DNA from 2 places in the Caminicella sporogenes DSM 14501 genome. Region 2 is predicted to be linked to the other one. Evidence: predicted binding sites of a transcription regulator. Region 2 holds the regulator's gene; the other holds the start of a gene.
What was found. Region 2 encodes HrcA, which represses chaperone genes, less so after heat shock. Its sites were predicted from a motif close to TTAGCACTCNNNNNNNNNGAGTGCTAA; they were not measured.
Positions count from the first base shown of each region.

Region 1: the regulator HrcA is predicted to act here: its motif matches at 5,630-5,656, upstream of groES (co-chaperone GroES).

Region 1 is NZ_FRAJ01000010.1:76,296-84,759, reverse strand. Features, by position in the region: gene BUA90_RS07015 (peptide ABC transporter substrate-binding protein) at 1-1,516, shown strand, start outside; gene BUA90_RS07010 (M3 family oligoendopeptidase) at 1,688-3,385, opposite strand; gene groL (chaperonin GroEL) at 3,605-5,227, opposite strand; gene groES (co-chaperone GroES) at 5,280-5,564, opposite strand; gene BUA90_RS06995 (CD3073 family putative ECF transporter S component) at 5,937-6,512, opposite strand; gene BUA90_RS06990 (M24 family metallopeptidase) at 6,726-7,802, opposite strand; gene BUA90_RS06985 (amino acid permease) at 7,870-8,464, opposite strand, start outside.
Region 2 is NZ_FRAJ01000004.1:41,585-50,048, reverse strand. Features, by position in the region: gene BUA90_RS02390 (6-phospho-beta-glucosidase) at 1-908, shown strand, start outside; gene BUA90_RS02385 (PTS sugar transporter subunit IIA) at 929-1,240, shown strand; gene BUA90_RS02380 (DUF871 domain-containing protein) at 1,274-2,365, shown strand; gene hrcA (heat-inducible transcriptional repressor HrcA) at 2,547-3,587, shown strand; gene grpE (nucleotide exchange factor GrpE) at 3,663-4,280, shown strand; gene dnaK (molecular chaperone DnaK) at 4,380-6,224, shown strand; gene dnaJ (molecular chaperone DnaJ) at 6,302-7,450, shown strand; gene prmA (50S ribosomal protein L11 methyltransferase) at 7,607-8,464, shown strand, end outside.

The DNA.
Region 1 (8,464 bases), on a different contig from region 2:
TGTAGTTCTCAATTTCAATCTCGCTGCTGACCCAAGAACTATAGACCCTGGTTTAAACGATGCCATTGACGGCAGCCATGTTATCAATAATACATTTGAAGGATTAATGAGAGAAATCGATGGAAAATTAGAAAATGCTATGGCTGAAAAAGTTGACATTTCTGATGATGGAACAGTTTATACTTTTCATATAAGAGATGCCAAATGGTCAGACGGTAAACCTGTAAGAGCTCAAGACTTTGAATATGCATGGAAAAGAGTACTAGACCCTTCTACAGCTGCTCCTTATTCTTATCATATGTTCTATATAAAAAATGCTAAAGCATACTATGAAGGAAAAGCAAAAATCGAAGATGTAGGCATCAAGGCTATTGATGATAAAACTTTTAAAGTAACACTTGAAACTCCTACTTCATACTTCTTATCACTTATTACACGCCCTGCCTTTATGCCTGTTAGAAAAGATATAGTAGAAAAAGCTCCTGAAACATGGGCCAAAGACCCTAATCTTGCAGTTTCAAATGGACCTTTTATATTAGCTGATTACAAAACTGCAGACAAACTCGTTTTAAAGAAAAATCCTAATTATTGGGCTGCTGATACTGTTAAAATCGACCAAATAAATTATTTAATGATAATAGAAGCCTCAACAGCTCTTACTGCATATGAATCTGGTGAAATTGATATAATAGGTAATATACCTTCTCAAGAAATTCCTAGATTGATGGGAGAAGATTCTACATTTCATGTACTACCTATGCTTGGAACTTACTACTTAATATTTAATGTAAATAGGCCACCTACTGATGATGTTAAAGTAAGACGAGCTCTAGCTTTAGCTATAGATAGAAAAGCCATAACTGAAAATGTAAAAAGAAGTGGAGAAATACCTGCAACTGGATTTAATCCTGCAGGACTCAAAGACTCTCAAGGTAGAGATTTTAACAAAACAGCAGGTGATTATGGTATAAATGTAGATGGCGGAAATATTGAAGAAGCTAAAAAACTTCTTGCCAAGGCAGGATACCCCGATGGTAAAGGATTCCCTGAAATAACATTATTATATAATACAAGTGAAAGTCACAAAGCAATAGCAGAAGCTATACAAGAAATGTGGAAGAAAAATTTAGGTATAAATATAAGACTTGCCAATCAAGAATGGGCAGTATTTCAAGATACAAGAAAACAAGGAAATTTTGATATAGCTAGAGGTGGATATATTTCAGACTACCCAGACCCAGTTGGACTTTTAGAACTATTTACTACTAATTCAGCAAACAACGCTCCTCACTGGTCAAATAAAGAATATGATGAGCTCATTGCAAAATCTAGATTAGTTAAAGGTACAGAAAGAGATGAATTACTTTATAAAGCTCAAGATATATTAATGAAAGAAATGCCTGTTACACCTATTTTTTACTATACTGACCCAGTAATGGTAAAAGATTATGTAAAAGGTTGGCAGAAAAATAGCATGAGCTACTGGTATTTTGGAAGAGTATCTATTGAAAAATAATAATTAGACCCCTTAACCCCTCAAGCAAGGCTATCCTTAGTCATGGATAGTCTTGTATATTAATCCACAATAAAACTCCTTTTTAGTTTTAATCTTATTTATAAATTTTAACTAAAAAGGAGTTTTATTTTTTATATTATCTAAAAAAGTAAAAATTTTACATTAAAATATTTATAAATTTTTGTCATCAATACTATCTAGCCAATCTTCAACTGGTCCAATAACAGATTTAATGCATCCATCTTCAAAAGGATTTCTTAAATCAGCAAGCTCAACTAATTCCAAAAATGACTTACTTCCTCCAGCCCTGCACAATCTTAAATAATCATTCCAAGCCTTATCTCTGTTTTCCATCGATTTTATCCAAAACTGAAGTGCACAAACTTGTGCTAATGTATAATCTATATAATAAAATGGATTATTAAAAATATGTCCTTGTCTAAACCAATATCCTCCTCTATTTAAAAAGTCATTATCAGCATAATCTCTATGAGGCAGATATTTTTTCTCAATATCTCTCCATGCTCTTTTTCTTTCTTCTGGAGTAGCCTGTGGATTTTCATAAACCCAGTGTTGAAATTCATCAACTGTAACTCCATATGGAATAAATAAAAGTGCACCACTTAAATGAGCAAATTTATATTTAAATTCATCTTCCTTAAAAAATAATTTCATCCAAGGCCAAGCAAAAAATTCCATACTCATTGAATGTATCTCACAAGCTTCAAGAGTTGGCCAATTATACTCAGGTACTTCATATTCTCTACTTGAATACACTTGAAATGCATGACCTGCTTCATGAGTAAGTACATCTACATCTCCTGAAGTTCCATTAAAATTTGAAAATATAAATGGAGACTTATATTTACTTATATATGTACAGTATCCTCCACCTGCTTTTCCTTTTTTGCTTACAAGGTCTAAAAGTTCTCTCTCCACCATATATGTAAAAAATTCATCTGTTTCTGGTGATAGTTCTCTATACATTCTTTTGCCATTTTCTAAAATCCATTCTGAATCTCCCTTTGGAATAGCATTTCCTGTTAAAAATTCTAAACTCTCATCATAATATTTCAAACTATCTAATTTTAATCTCTTTAATTGTCTTTCTCTTAACTTTGTAGCAACAGGCACTATATTTTCTAATACTTGTCTTCTGTAGTTTGCAACCATCTCCGGATTGTAGTCAGACCTCATAAGTCTTGCATATCCAAGCTGTACAAAATTTTCATATCCAAGCTTTTTAGCAATTCTATCTCTTACTTTAACTAATCCATCGTAAATTTCATCAAACTTTTCTTCATTTTCGACAAAAAATTCCGTCATAGCTTCATGAGCTCTTTTTCTCATATTCCTATCTTTTGACTGCATAAAAGGAACCATTTGAGATAAATTTCTCTCTTCTCCTTCAAACATAATTTTTGCCGAAGCCCTAAGCTTTGTATACTCACTTGACAATTTATTTTCTTCTTGCAAATCTTTTATTATCTCTGGTGAAAAAGTTTTTAGTTTCAATTCAGCTAATCTAAATAATTGTCTTCCCCACTTTTTCTCAAGCTCACTTTTAAACTTAGAATTAACTAATGACTTATAGTACTTTGAAACAAAACCTTCGTACATAGGCATAGCCTCATCTATAAATTCATTTTCTTTTTCATAAAATTTGTCAGTTGTATCTATAGTATGTCTTATATGAACAAGTGTAGCCATAGTTTCAAATTCATTTCTAAGTTCATTTATCTCTTTCATTACCTTATCTTGAGCTTCAAATGAATCAGAATTATCAAATCTTTCAAGTAATTCATTAAACTGTTTTTCAAGTCTTTCCATATCTGGTCTTTCATATTTATAATCTTTAAACTTTAACATAAAATTTTCCTCCAATCATACTTAATAATGTTTATAAATCTACTGTAATTTTATACCTAATTGTTATTATTTTCAAATATTAATGTTTAGATTCACTTTTACAAAAATTAATTAATCTTATTAATTTACTAATATCTCTTTAGAAAACAAATATACCCTTTATAAAACCAAAAAAGGAGTGAGACAATCTCACTCCTTTTTTACTTTAACTAATCTTTATTACATCATTGGAGGCATTCCGCCACCCATTGGCATATCATTTTTCTTTTCTGGAATTTCAGCTACAGCAGCCTCAGTAGTTAAGAACAATGCTGAAATTGATGCAGCATTTTGAAGTGCTGAACGAGTTACTTTAGTTGGGTCAACTATACCAGCCTCTATCATCTTCACATACTTATTATTTAATGCATCAAATCCTATACCTACTTCACTATTTCTTATTTTCTCAACTACTATAGAACCTTCTACACCAGCATTGAATGCTATTTGTCTTACTGGTTCTTCAAGAGCTCTTCTTATAATCATAGCTCCAGTTCTTTCGTCTCCTTCTAACTGTTCAATTAATTTTTCTACTGCTGGGATTGCATTGATTAATGCAGTACCACCACCAGCTACTATACCTTCTTCAACAGCAGCTCTTGTAGCATTTAACGCATCTTCTATTCTTAATTTTCTTTCTTTCATTTCAGTCTCAGTAGCAGCACCTACTTGGATAACTGCAACTCCACCTGCAAGTTTTGCAAGTCTTTCTTGTAATTTTTCTCTATCAAAATCTGAAGTAGTTTCTTCAATTTGAACTTTGATTTGCTTAATTCTATCTTGAATTGCATTTGTATCTCCAGCACCATCTATAATTGTAGTATTTTCTTTATCTATCTTAACTGACTTAGCTCTACCAAGCATATCTAATGTAACAGTTTTAAGGTCTAATCCTAATTCTTCTGAAATTACTTGACCTCCAGTTACTATAGCTATATCTTGAAGCATAGCTTTTCTTCTGTCACCAAATCCTGGAGCTTTAACAGCAACACACTCAAAAGTACCTCTTAATTTGTTAACAACAAGTGTTGCAAGAGCTTCTCCTTCAATATCTTCAGCAATAATTAATAATTTCTTTCCTTGTTGTACAATTTGCTCTAATAATGGAAGGATTTCTTGTATATTTGAAATCTTCTTGTCTGTAATTAAAATATATGGGTCTTCTAATACTGCTTCCATCTTTTCAGCATCAGTTACCATGTATGGAGAAACATATCCTCTATCAAACTGCATACCTTCAACTACTTCTAAAGTAGTTCCCATAGTTTTAGCTTCTTCAACAGTGATTACTCCATCTTTTCCTACCTTTTCCATAGCTTCAGCTATAAGTTCACCGATTTTTTCATCAGCAGCTGAAATTGAAGCAACGTTAGCAATAGCTTCTTTGCCTTCAATTTGTTTAGAATTTTTCTTGATTTCTTCTACAGCAACTTCTACAGCCTTTTCGATACCTTTTTTAAGAATCATTGGATTAGCACCAGCTGCAATATTCTTTAAACCTTCTCTAATTATAGCTTGAGTTAATAATGTAGCAGTAGTTGTACCGTCTCCAGCTACATCATTAGTCTTAGTTGCAACTTCTTTAACAAGTTGTGCACCCATATTTTCATATACATCTTCTAATTCTATTTCACGTGCAATAGTTACACCATCATTTGTAATTGTAGGAGAACCGAACTTTTTATCTAAAATAACATTTCTACCTTTAGGTCCTAATGTAACTTTTACAGTATCAGCTAATTTATTAACACCAGCTTCTAACTTACGACGAGCTTCTTCATTGAATTTAATTTCTTTTGCCATACTACCAACCTCCCTATGTATTATTTATTTTATTTTTTAAGCCGTATTTTTTCTATTCAACTATTGCTAAAATATCACTTTGTCTTAAAATAGTATATTCTTCTCCATCATGCTTAATTTCAGTTCCAGCATACTTTGAGAATATTACTTTATCTCCAACTTTTACTTCCATTTTTACCTCTTTGCCGTCTACCATTCCACCTGGTCCAACTGCCACTACTTCTGCTATTTGAGGTTGTTCTTTAGCCTGACTTGGAAGTACTATACCACTTTTTGTCTTTTCTTCAGCCTCTAACTTCTTAATAACAACCCTATCACCTAATGGCTTGATATTCATAATAACCCCTCCTTAATGTTAATATTGATTTATATTTACTCAAATTAACTTTTAAATTCATTTTATTAGCACTCACTTAACATGAGTGCTAATTACAATATTAATGTATAATATATACAGCTTTTACGCAAACTCTATTTATAACTATTTACAGAAATATATATAAATTATTCATTATTTTAGAATATTATCTAATTATTACTTCTAATATCTCTTTTTTTCTGTTTTTTTCTTGTATTTTCTATCTATTATAAAATCAAGTATTTTTTATGACTAACTCTAATGCTTAAATAAAATCATACAAACTGAAAATTACAGCATAAAATAAAAATTCAACAAACTGCTAAATTAAACACACTATTTTCTTTTTTGTTATGCATTTCTGGCAGATTTTTTTGAAATTAAATCATAAGGCAGTTTTTTTATCAAAAAAGCAACTAATAAAGAACTAGCTATTTTATCAATAATATTACCTGTTATTCTCGGAATAAATGCAGCAGTAAATATCTTATGTCCGCTTGCCAACAGCCATGCAAAAATAAGGTCAGTTCCCCCACCTGTAACTCCTCCAAAGACTAACACAGCTATTGGCGTTCCTATCAATGGTGCTATTACTGATAAAATAATTCCTGTAATTACCGCAACTTTATAATCAAATTTATATTTTTTAGCAATAAAACCGACAATTAATCCGATTGCAACATTTACAATTGCAAAAGGAATATTTTTAGGATTAGTAATCATTCCTTGAATAATATTAGTTAAACCTCCCGTTAATGCTCCGGCAAAAGGTCCCAATACTGCAGCTACAAAAATAGTTCCTATTGTATCTAAAAACAACAATGGAATTTGAAGAGTTTGTACAACTGTTCCAAATACAATATTAATTACAATTCCCAATGAAGCAAAAATCATAGTATTTGTAGATTTAAATGGTGAATTTTTCAATATTTATCCCTCCCAATAGTTTTTATCACACCTACAATTATAGTAATTTTTTGGAAAGTTGTGAAATTAAAAAATTTTATAATTATAGTTTTAAATATAAAAAAGTATAATAATTTACTGCTAAACATTACAAAAAATTAAAAATGACACTGATTACGGTTCTTATTTTACAAAATAACTTACAAAAACCGTATTCAGTGCCATCCTTTTAACCTAATCAAATACTATAAGGTCTTTAGTAAATTTATTGAGAACTTCACATCCATCTTTTGTCACTACTACTAAATCTTCTATTCTCACACCATATTTACCTTCTAAATAAATTCCCGGTTCTATTGAAAATACCATTCCCTCAACAACTTCCATATCATTTGATGAGCTAACATCAGGATATTCATGTACATTAATTCCTATATTATGTCCTGTTCTATGAATAAAATACTTACCGTATCCTCCATCTTCTATAACTTTCCTCGCTGCTCTATCTATATCACTAAACTTAACTCCCGGTTTAACTGCCTCAATTGCAGCTTTATTAGCTTTATACACTAAATCATATATTTTCTTGTATTCTTCATCTGGTTTTCCATAAAATAAACTTCTAGTCATATCTGAAGCATAATCGTCTTTAATACACCCAATATCTATAATAATACAACTATTTTCTTTAAGTTCTGTATTATCTGATGCATGATGAGGTTCAGCAGCATTTGCTCCATAACATATAAGAGGTTCAAATGAAAAACCACTACATCCATATTTTGAATATATCTCAGCTAATTTTTTAGAAGCTTCTATTTCACTGCATCCTTTTTTTATAAATTCAATTATTTCTTCCATGGCTTTATCATTTATAGCTGAAGCTTTTCTCATTAATTCAATTTCTTGTTCATCTTTTATCATTCTAGCTTCATCTACTACTATTGAACCATTTTCCACTTTCAATCCATTTTTTTTCTTGAGAAGACTAATTAAAAAACGAGAAGGCCATTCTTTATCTATTCCAACAACTTTACTCTCATCTATCACTTCGGCTAAATCATCTATAGGATTATCAGTATCCTTATGAATATGTACTTTTACCCCCAAATCTTTAGTAATAGGAAACAGTTCATTTACAAACAATTTAGCTTCTCCATTTGTATCAATAAAAAGTGCAAGCATTCTCTCACCTGGATGAATCCACTCACCTAATAAATAAAATATAGAGTCTGAAGAAGTTACTATCATTTGGTCAATATTGTATTTTTCCATATTTTTTATAACTTTCTCTAACCTTTTTTTATTCATCTTTCTTCTCCTTTCCTTTTATAAATATAATTTTATTCTAACCTAATTTAAATATATTTTTATCTTTTTATATCGATTTCGTTAATTTTTTCTCATATCTATTCCAAATAAGAATTCCAAGCCAACTCACAAAGAAACCTCCACCTATTATCTCTATTTCATAAATAAGTTTTTGTGTTATTGTACTATATTCGTCAGATGGTATGAATGCAAGTGCCATACCAAGTAAGCAACATAATAAGCCAACTATAGCTACTGTTTTTGCCACAGATGGATTTTTAGAAACTTTGAATGGTCTTTCTTCATTAGGTCTATTTTTTCTTAATGATAAAAATGATACATAAAGAAGTACATATGGAATTAAACTTGTTAATGCAGTCATAGTTACCAATATAGAATAAATAGCATTTACAGAAGGTAATAATACCATAAGAAGCATTATTATAGAAACACCTATCGCTTGAACTATAAGTGCATTTTGTGGTACACCATATTTATTTTCTTTTGTTAAAAATTCAGGAAATACTCCCTGCTTTACACTTTCAAATAACATTGTAGTTGGTGACATTAAATACACACTCAACCCACCAAAACCACTTACAACAACAAGTACAGCTATAAATTTTATAAACCATCCTCCTATACCAAGTTTTTCAGCAATA
Region 2 (8,464 bases):
ATATTGAGGAATTATCTCCAAATGCATGGTTGATAAATTTTACAAATCCAGCTGGAATTATTACTGAAGCAGTTTTGAAATATACAAAAGTAAAAGCTATAGGTTTGTGTAATGTACCTATTGGAATAGTAAATAATGTTGCAAAGATACTTAATGTTAACAGTAAGCGTGTAAGAATAGAATTTGTTGGTCTTAACCATATGGTTTATGGTAAAGAAATATATTTAGATGGGCAAAATATAACTTCTACCGTTTTAGAAAAATTAAGTGATACTGCATCTATAAATATGAATAACATTCCTGATCTTAACTGGGATAAGGATTTTATATATGCATTAGGAATGCTTCCATGTCCTTATCATAGATATTTTTATATGACAGAAGAGATTTTAGAACAAGAGATTGAAGATTTAAAGAGTGGTAAAGGTACTAGAGCACAGCAAGTAATGAAAATTGAAAAAGACCTGTTTGAAAAGTATAAAAATCCAAGTCTTGATGAAAAGCCAAAAGAACTTGAAAAAAGAGGAGGAGCATATTATTCTGATGCAGCAGTTTCTTTGATAAATGCAATATATAATGATAAAGAAGAAATTCATACAGTTAACGTTCGAAATAATGGAGCTATTTCAAATTTACCTAATGATGTAGTAGTAGAGATTAATTCGGTGATTAGCAAAGCAGGAGCTAAACCAATTGTTTTTGGAAAACTACCTATAAAAATAAATGGATTAATTCAACAAGTTAAAACATATGAGCTTTTAACAGTAGAAGCTGGTGTAACAGGAGATTATTATACTGCTTTGATGGCATTAACAGCAAATCCTCTAATTCCTTCAGTTAAAATTGCAAAAAAAATATTGAATGATATACTTGTTCAAAACAAAGATTATTTACCACAGTTCAAATAAAAGATGAGGAGCGATAAATTATGGTTTCTGAGATGACAATACTTTCAATAATAACTTATAGTGGAGATGCTAGAAGTTCAAGTATGGAGGCAATTGTCTATGCTAAAAATGGAGATTTTGATAAAGCAAAAAGTTGTATTGAAGAAGCATCGAAAAAGCTTAAATTAGCACATAGGGAGCAAACAAATCTAATACATGCTGAAGCACAAGGTCAAAAACATGATATATCACTATTACTTATTCATGCTCAAGATCATTTGATGAATGCAATGGTTGTTAAAGATCTTGCAAATGAGTTTATAGATATGTATATGAAAATGAGTAACAAATAATTTTATTATCAAAATATAATTTAGGAGGAAAAAATGAGAAGATTAGGTGTTTCTATATATCCAGAGAATGCAAGTGTAGAACAAAACAAATCATATTTGTATTTGGCAGCAAAATACGGATTTACAAGAGTTTTTACATGCCTTATATCAGCTAAAGGGGATATAGATAAGATTATTAGAGATTTTAAAGAAGTTGTTACTTATGCAAAGAGTTTAGGTATGGAGGTTATAGCTGATGTAAGTCCAGAGGTATTTAAACGATTTAATATTAGCTTCAAAAACTTAAAATTTTTTTATGAATTGAATTTGGCAGGAATAAGATTAGATATTGGTTTTTCAGGAATTGAAGAGAGTTTGATGACTTTTAATGAACATAAACTAAAAATCGAAATTAATATAAGTAATGGAACTAAATATCTTGATAATATTCTCACTTATCTTCCAAATAAAGAAAATTTAATTGGATGCCATAATTTTTATCCCCACAGATATACAGGGCTTTCGAGAGAGCATTTTATAAAATGTTCTAAACAGTTTAAAGAATATGGCATAAGAACTGCTGCATTTATTTCTTCAAGTAATGCAACATTTGGACCGTGGCATGTGAATGAAGGATTATGTACTCTTGAAGAACATAGAAATAAACCTATTGAAGTTCAGGCGAAAGATTTATTCAATACAGATTTAATAGATGATGTCATAATAGCCAATTGTTTTGCATCAGAAGAAGAATTAAAAATTCTTGGTAATTTGGATAGAAATATACTTGAACTAACAGTCGAGTTTAATGATAACGTTCCAGAATTAGAAAAGAAAATTGTTTTGGAAGAATTACACTTTAATAGAGGAGATGTTTCTGAGTATATGATACGCTCTACACAAAGTAGAATAAAATATAAAGGGCACAAATTTGAATTGTTTAATCCAAAACCTATAAAAAGAGGTGATATTTTAATCGAAAGTTCTCTTTATGATAGATATGCTGGAGAGCTTCAAATTGCATTAAAGGATATGGAGAATAGCGGAAAGACAAATGTTGTTGGGAAGATTGTAGATGAAGAATTGTTTTTGATTGATTATATTAAACCATGGCAAAAGTTTAAGTTTAAAAAGGCTATGCACTAATTATTTAGTGCACAGCCTTTTTAAATATTTCAAGTTAGATATATGTATTTTAAACTATGATAAATTTAATTTTATAATGAATTAAATTAAAGAAAATAAAAAAAATATATTGACAAAATTAAAATTAAGTGTTAATTTAAAAACAGAAAAGTTTAGCACTCATCAACGGAGAGTGCTAACAATGGAGAGTGGTAATATGACTCTAGTTGATAGAAAACTTAAAATTTTACAAGCTATAATAGATGATTTTATAACTACTGCTCAGCCGGTTGGGTCAAGGACTATTGCCAAGAAATATAATTTAGGTATCAGTTCGGCAACTATAAGGAATGAAATGTCAGATTTAGAAGAACTAGGATATTTAGTTCAACCACATACTTCTGCTGGAAGAATACCATCTGATTTAGGTTATAGGTTATATGTTGATGTGCTTATGAAACATTATGAATTAGCTGCTAAACAAAAATTGATTATAAAGCAGCTTTTACTGGATGAAATAAATAAAATAGAAGATTTGGTACAACAGGCATCAAAAGTATTATCACATATAACTAATCTGACTTCTTTGAGTTTATCACCGCAGTTTAGAAAGAGTAAGCTAAAAAATATTAAGTTAGTTAAAGTTGATAGTGATAAAGTGTTATTAATACTCGTATCTAATACTGGTATAGTTAAAAATGTACTGTTGAGGATAAAAGAAGCTTCACAAGATGTTTTAGACAGAATTAGCAATTTATTGCAGCATCAATTGAAAGGTTTTAGTATAGATGAATTAAGTGATGATGTCATTTTAAATTTAAAAAATGAAATTGTAGAATACGGGAATACTATAGAGTCTTTGGTATTGACACTGAAAAATACGCTTAAAGAAATAGACGATAGAGAGATATATTTAGATGGTTTAGCTCATATATTTAATTTACCGGAGTATACAGATATAAATAAAGCTAAGCAATTTATATCTACTATTGAAAAGAAAGATTTATTATATGAGGCTTTGAAAGATAATTATGAAGAAGATATTACTATCAAAATAGGAAGAGAAAATAATTTAGAAGAAATTAAAGATTGCAGTTTAATAACTGCAACATATAAATTAAATGGAAAAGTGATAGGGAAAATAGGAGTTATAGGTCCAACTAGAATGAATTATGCTAGAATAATACCTGTTATGGAGTATATTACCAAAATTTTGACTGATATATTAAATAAGAATTATTAATCCTGCATCAGGTGTTTGTGCTGATGCAGGAGTTTATGCTTACTAGAAAATTTAATTTATTAGGTGGGTGGTTAAATGAGTTTAGATAAAGAAAAAGATATATTGGAAAATTTAGATGAAGAAAATAAGGAAAATCAAAAAAATAATATTGATAGTGAAGCAGATGAAAAAGAAACAGAAAAAGTAAAAAATGAAGATGGCAATTGTATAGGATGTCAAGAGAGAGAAGATAATAAAGATGAATCAGAAGAAATAGAAAAATATAAAAAAGAAATTGAAGAATATAAAAATAAATATTTGAGAATAACAGCAGATTTTCAAAATTTTAAAAGAAGAGTTGAAAAAGAAAAAAGTGATTTATATAAATATGGAAGTGAAAAAATTATTGTAGATATTTTACCGATACTTGACAATTTGGAAAGAGCGTTGCAGTCAGCGGAAGATGCTGAAGATAATAAAGGATTGAGAGATGGAATAGAAATGGTATATAAACAGTTTAAAGATGTTTTACAAAAGCATGGATTAGAGGAAATTGACTGCCTTGGAAAAGAGTTTGATCCAAATTGTCATCATGCTATAATGCAGGAAGAATGTGAAGATAAACAATCTAATTCAATCATAGAAGTATTTCAAAAGGGTTATAAACTTCATTCAAAAGTTATTAGACCTAGTTTGGTAAAAGTTGCAAAATAGAAAAATAGATTTGATTATATATTACATATTATTTATTAAGTTGATGAGCAAATTAAAATTTAGAAGTATACTAAAATAAACTGTTAAGGAGGATGGAAAATGGGTAAAGTAATAGGAATTGACTTAGGAACTACTAACTCATGTGTTGCTGTACTTGAAGGTGGAGAACCAGTTGTTATTCCTAATGCAGAAGGTAATAGAACTACACCATCAGTTGTGGCTTTTGCAAAAAATGGAGAGAGATTAGTTGGTGAAACTGCAAAAAGACAGGCAATTACAAATCCTGATAGAACAATAATTTCTATAAAAAGACATATGGGTACTGATTATAAAGTTAAAATAGATGATAAAGAATATACACCTCAAGAAATATCAGCTATGATACTTCAAAAACTTAAAGCTGATGCAGAAGCATATTTAGGAGAAAAAGTAACAGATGCAGTTATAACAGTTCCAGCTTATTTTACAGACAGTCAAAGACAGGCTACTAAAGATGCTGGAAAAATTGCAGGTTTGAATGTAAGAAGAATTATAAATGAGCCTACGGCAGCTTCATTGGCTTATGGTTTAGATAAATTAGAAGAAAATCAAAAAATACTTGTTTTTGACCTTGGTGGAGGTACATTTGACGTTTCAATATTGGAACTTGGCGATGGGGTATTTGAAGTAGTTGCAACAAGCGGTAATAATCATCTTGGTGGAGATGATTTTGACCAAGCAATTATTGATTATATAGCAGAAGAATTTAAAAAAGAACATGGAATAGATTTGCGTCAAGATAATATGTCATTGCAAAGATTAAAAGATGCAGCAGAAAAGGCTAAAAAAGAATTATCAACAGTTCAAACTACGAATATAAATCTTCCTTTTATTACTGCATCAGCATCAGGACCACTTCATCTAAATATGGATTTAACCAGAGCAAAATTTGAGCAGTTAACAGCACATCTAGTTGAAGCTACTTTAGAACCTACTAAAAGAGCATTAGAAGATGCTAACTTAACACCAGCAGATATTGATAAAGTTATATTAGTGGGCGGTTCAACAAGAATACCTGCTGTGCAGAGAGCTATTAAAAACTTAATTAATAAAGAACCATACAAAGGAATTAACCCAGATGAATGTGTAGCTTTAGGGGCAGCTATTCAAGCAGGAGTTTTAACTGGTGAAGTTAAGGACTTATTATTACTTGATGTAACACCACTTTCATTGGGTATAGAAACACTTGGAGGAGTATTTACAAAGTTAATTGAAAGAAATACAACTATACCAACTAAAAAGAGTCAGATATTCTCTACTGCTGCAGATAATCAAACAGCTGTAGATATTCATGTGTTGCAAGGTGAAAGACCTATGGCAGCAGATAATACGACTCTTGGAAGATTTCAACTTACTGGTATACCTCCAGCTCCTAGAGGAGTACCTCAAATAGAAGTTACTTTTGATATAGATGCTAATGGTATAGTTCATGTATCAGCTAAAGATTTAGGAACAGGTAAGGAACAAAAAATAACTATTACAGCTTCTACTAATTTGAGTGAGGAAGAAATACAACGTAAAATAAAAGAAGCTGAAAAATATGCAGAAGAAGATAGAAAGAGAAAAGAAGCGATAGAGGCAAAAAATAAAGCAGATACTCTTGTATATGAAACAGAAAAAGCTTTAAAAGAATTTGGAGATAAAGTATCTGCTGATGAAAAGAAAAATATAGAAGATAAGTTGTCAGCTCTTAAAAAAGCTTTAGAAGAAAATGATACTGAAAAAATTAAAAAAGGTACTGAAGAATTAACAAATGCCTTCCATGTTTTATCACAAAAAATATATCAGCAGACAGCTCAACAATCTGCACAAGCAAATGCTACTGAGGAAAATAATGCAGATAGTTCAAAAAAAGATGAAAATGTAGTAGACGCTGATTATGAAGTAGTAGATGATGACAAGTAATTATGAGGCACCCGAGCGGGTGCCTTATGGTTGTGTGAAAGATACTCACAAACCTAAAAAAGAAAGGCGGTAAAAATGTGAGTAAAAGAGATTATTATGAAATTTTAGGAGTAGATAGAAATGCAGACGAAAAGGAAATAAAGAGGGCTTTTAGAAAATTAGCTATGAAGTATCATCCAGATAGAAATCCGGGTGATAAGGAAGCAGAACAAAAGTTTAAAGAAATAAATGAAGCTTATGAGGTTTTGAGTGATAAAGAAAAAAGAGCTATGTATGACAAATTTGGTCATGCAGGAGTAAATGGCAACGCTCAAGGTGGCTTTGGTGGAGGATTTAATGGAGGTTTTTCAGGCTTTGGGGGCTTTGAAGATATTTTTGGAGATATATTTGATATGTTTGGTGGAGGTTTTTCTTCTTCCAGAAAAAGAAATAGGCCTCAAAAAGGTCGAGATATAAAAACTCATGTACGTTTGACATTTGAAGAAGCTGCATTTGGAGTAGACAAAGAAATTGAAATTTATAGATATGAACAGTGTAAAACATGTGGTGGCACAGGAGCAAAACCGGGAACTTCATCTAAAACGTGTCCAAAATGTAATGGTACAGGGGAAATAAGATTTTCTCAAAGGACACCTTTCGGACAGTTTGTTAATGTAAAAACTTGTGATATGTGTCATGGTGAAGGTAAAGTTATAGAAAAACCTTGTACAGATTGTAATGGACAAGGTAAAGTTAGAAGAAAGAGAAAGATAAATGTAAAAATACCGGGTGGAGTAGATGAAGGTTCAGTAATTACCTTAAGAGGTGAAGGAGAACCCGGTGTAAATGGAGGACCTAGGGGTGATTTATATATCGTTGTAGATGTTATTCCTCATCAAATATTCAAGAGAGATGGATATGATGTAATTTGCGAAATACCAATAACTTTTGTTCAAGCAGCACTTGGAGATGAAATAATTGTTCCAACATTAGATGGTAGAGTAAAATATAAAATACCAGAGGGTACTCAAAGTGGCACTGTTTTCAGATTAAAAGGTAAAGGTGTTCAAATATTAAATGGTTATGGTAGAGGAGACCAATATGTAAAAGTAATCGTAGAAGTTCCTAAAAAACTTAATGAAAAACAAAAACAATTATTAAGGAAATTTGCAGAAGAAATGGGCGAAGATGTTCATGAGCAGAGAAAGACATTTTTCGATAAAGTAAAAGATGTATTTGGTATTTAGTCACCTAGTTTATGACTAGGTGACTTCTGCTTATATAGATATTTGCTTATAAGAGTTTTTATTTTAAAACTAAGTATATAATGAGCAAAATATTTTGTAATAAATAAATAGTTGGGTTATAATAAAATCTATAATCATAACCTTGGAGGGAAAAAAATGAAATGGCATGAAATAAAAATAAAGACTGTTTCAGAACATGTTGAAATAGTGGCAAATATACTATATGATGCAGGTGTTGGTGGTGTAGTTATAGAGGATCCAAATGATATAAATTTATTTGACAGAGATGAATCGAGTTGGGATTATTTTGATGAAGAAATTTTAAATTTTGAATATGAAGGTGTTATAGTAAAAGGCTATTTGCCTGATAGTGAAGATTTGCACGATAAAATAAAATTTATAAAAGAATCTGTACATAAATTAGCTGATGATTTGCAAAATAAAGAAGATGAAATAGTAACTGTAGCAGATGTGTATGAAGAGGACTGGGCAAATGCTTGGAAACAGTATTATAAACCTAAAAAAATTGGCGAAAAGATTGTTGTGAAACCTACTTGGGAAGAATATGAAGCTAAAGAAGGTGAAAAAGTAATAGAGTTAGATCCCGGTATGGCATTTGGAACAGGAACTCATGAAACGACTATGATGTGTATAAAAGCATTAGAAAAGTATGTTAAAAATGACAGTACAGTATATGATATTGGCTGTGGAAGTGGTATTCTTTCAATAGCTGCAGCAAAGCTTGGTGCTAAAAAAGTAATAGGTGTAGATTTAGATGAAGTAGCAGTTAAGGTTTCAAAAGAAAATGTTTATGTAAACTCTGTGGAAAATGTAGTTGATATTAGGCATGGTAATCTAATGGAAGTTGTAGAAGGAAGAGCAGATATAATTGTAGCTAATATAATAGCAGAGGTAATAAAAATATTAGTAAAAGATATAAAAAAATTTATGAAAGAAGATTCAGTATTTATTGCATCTGGTATTATACTCGACAAGATAGATGAAGTAAAAAGA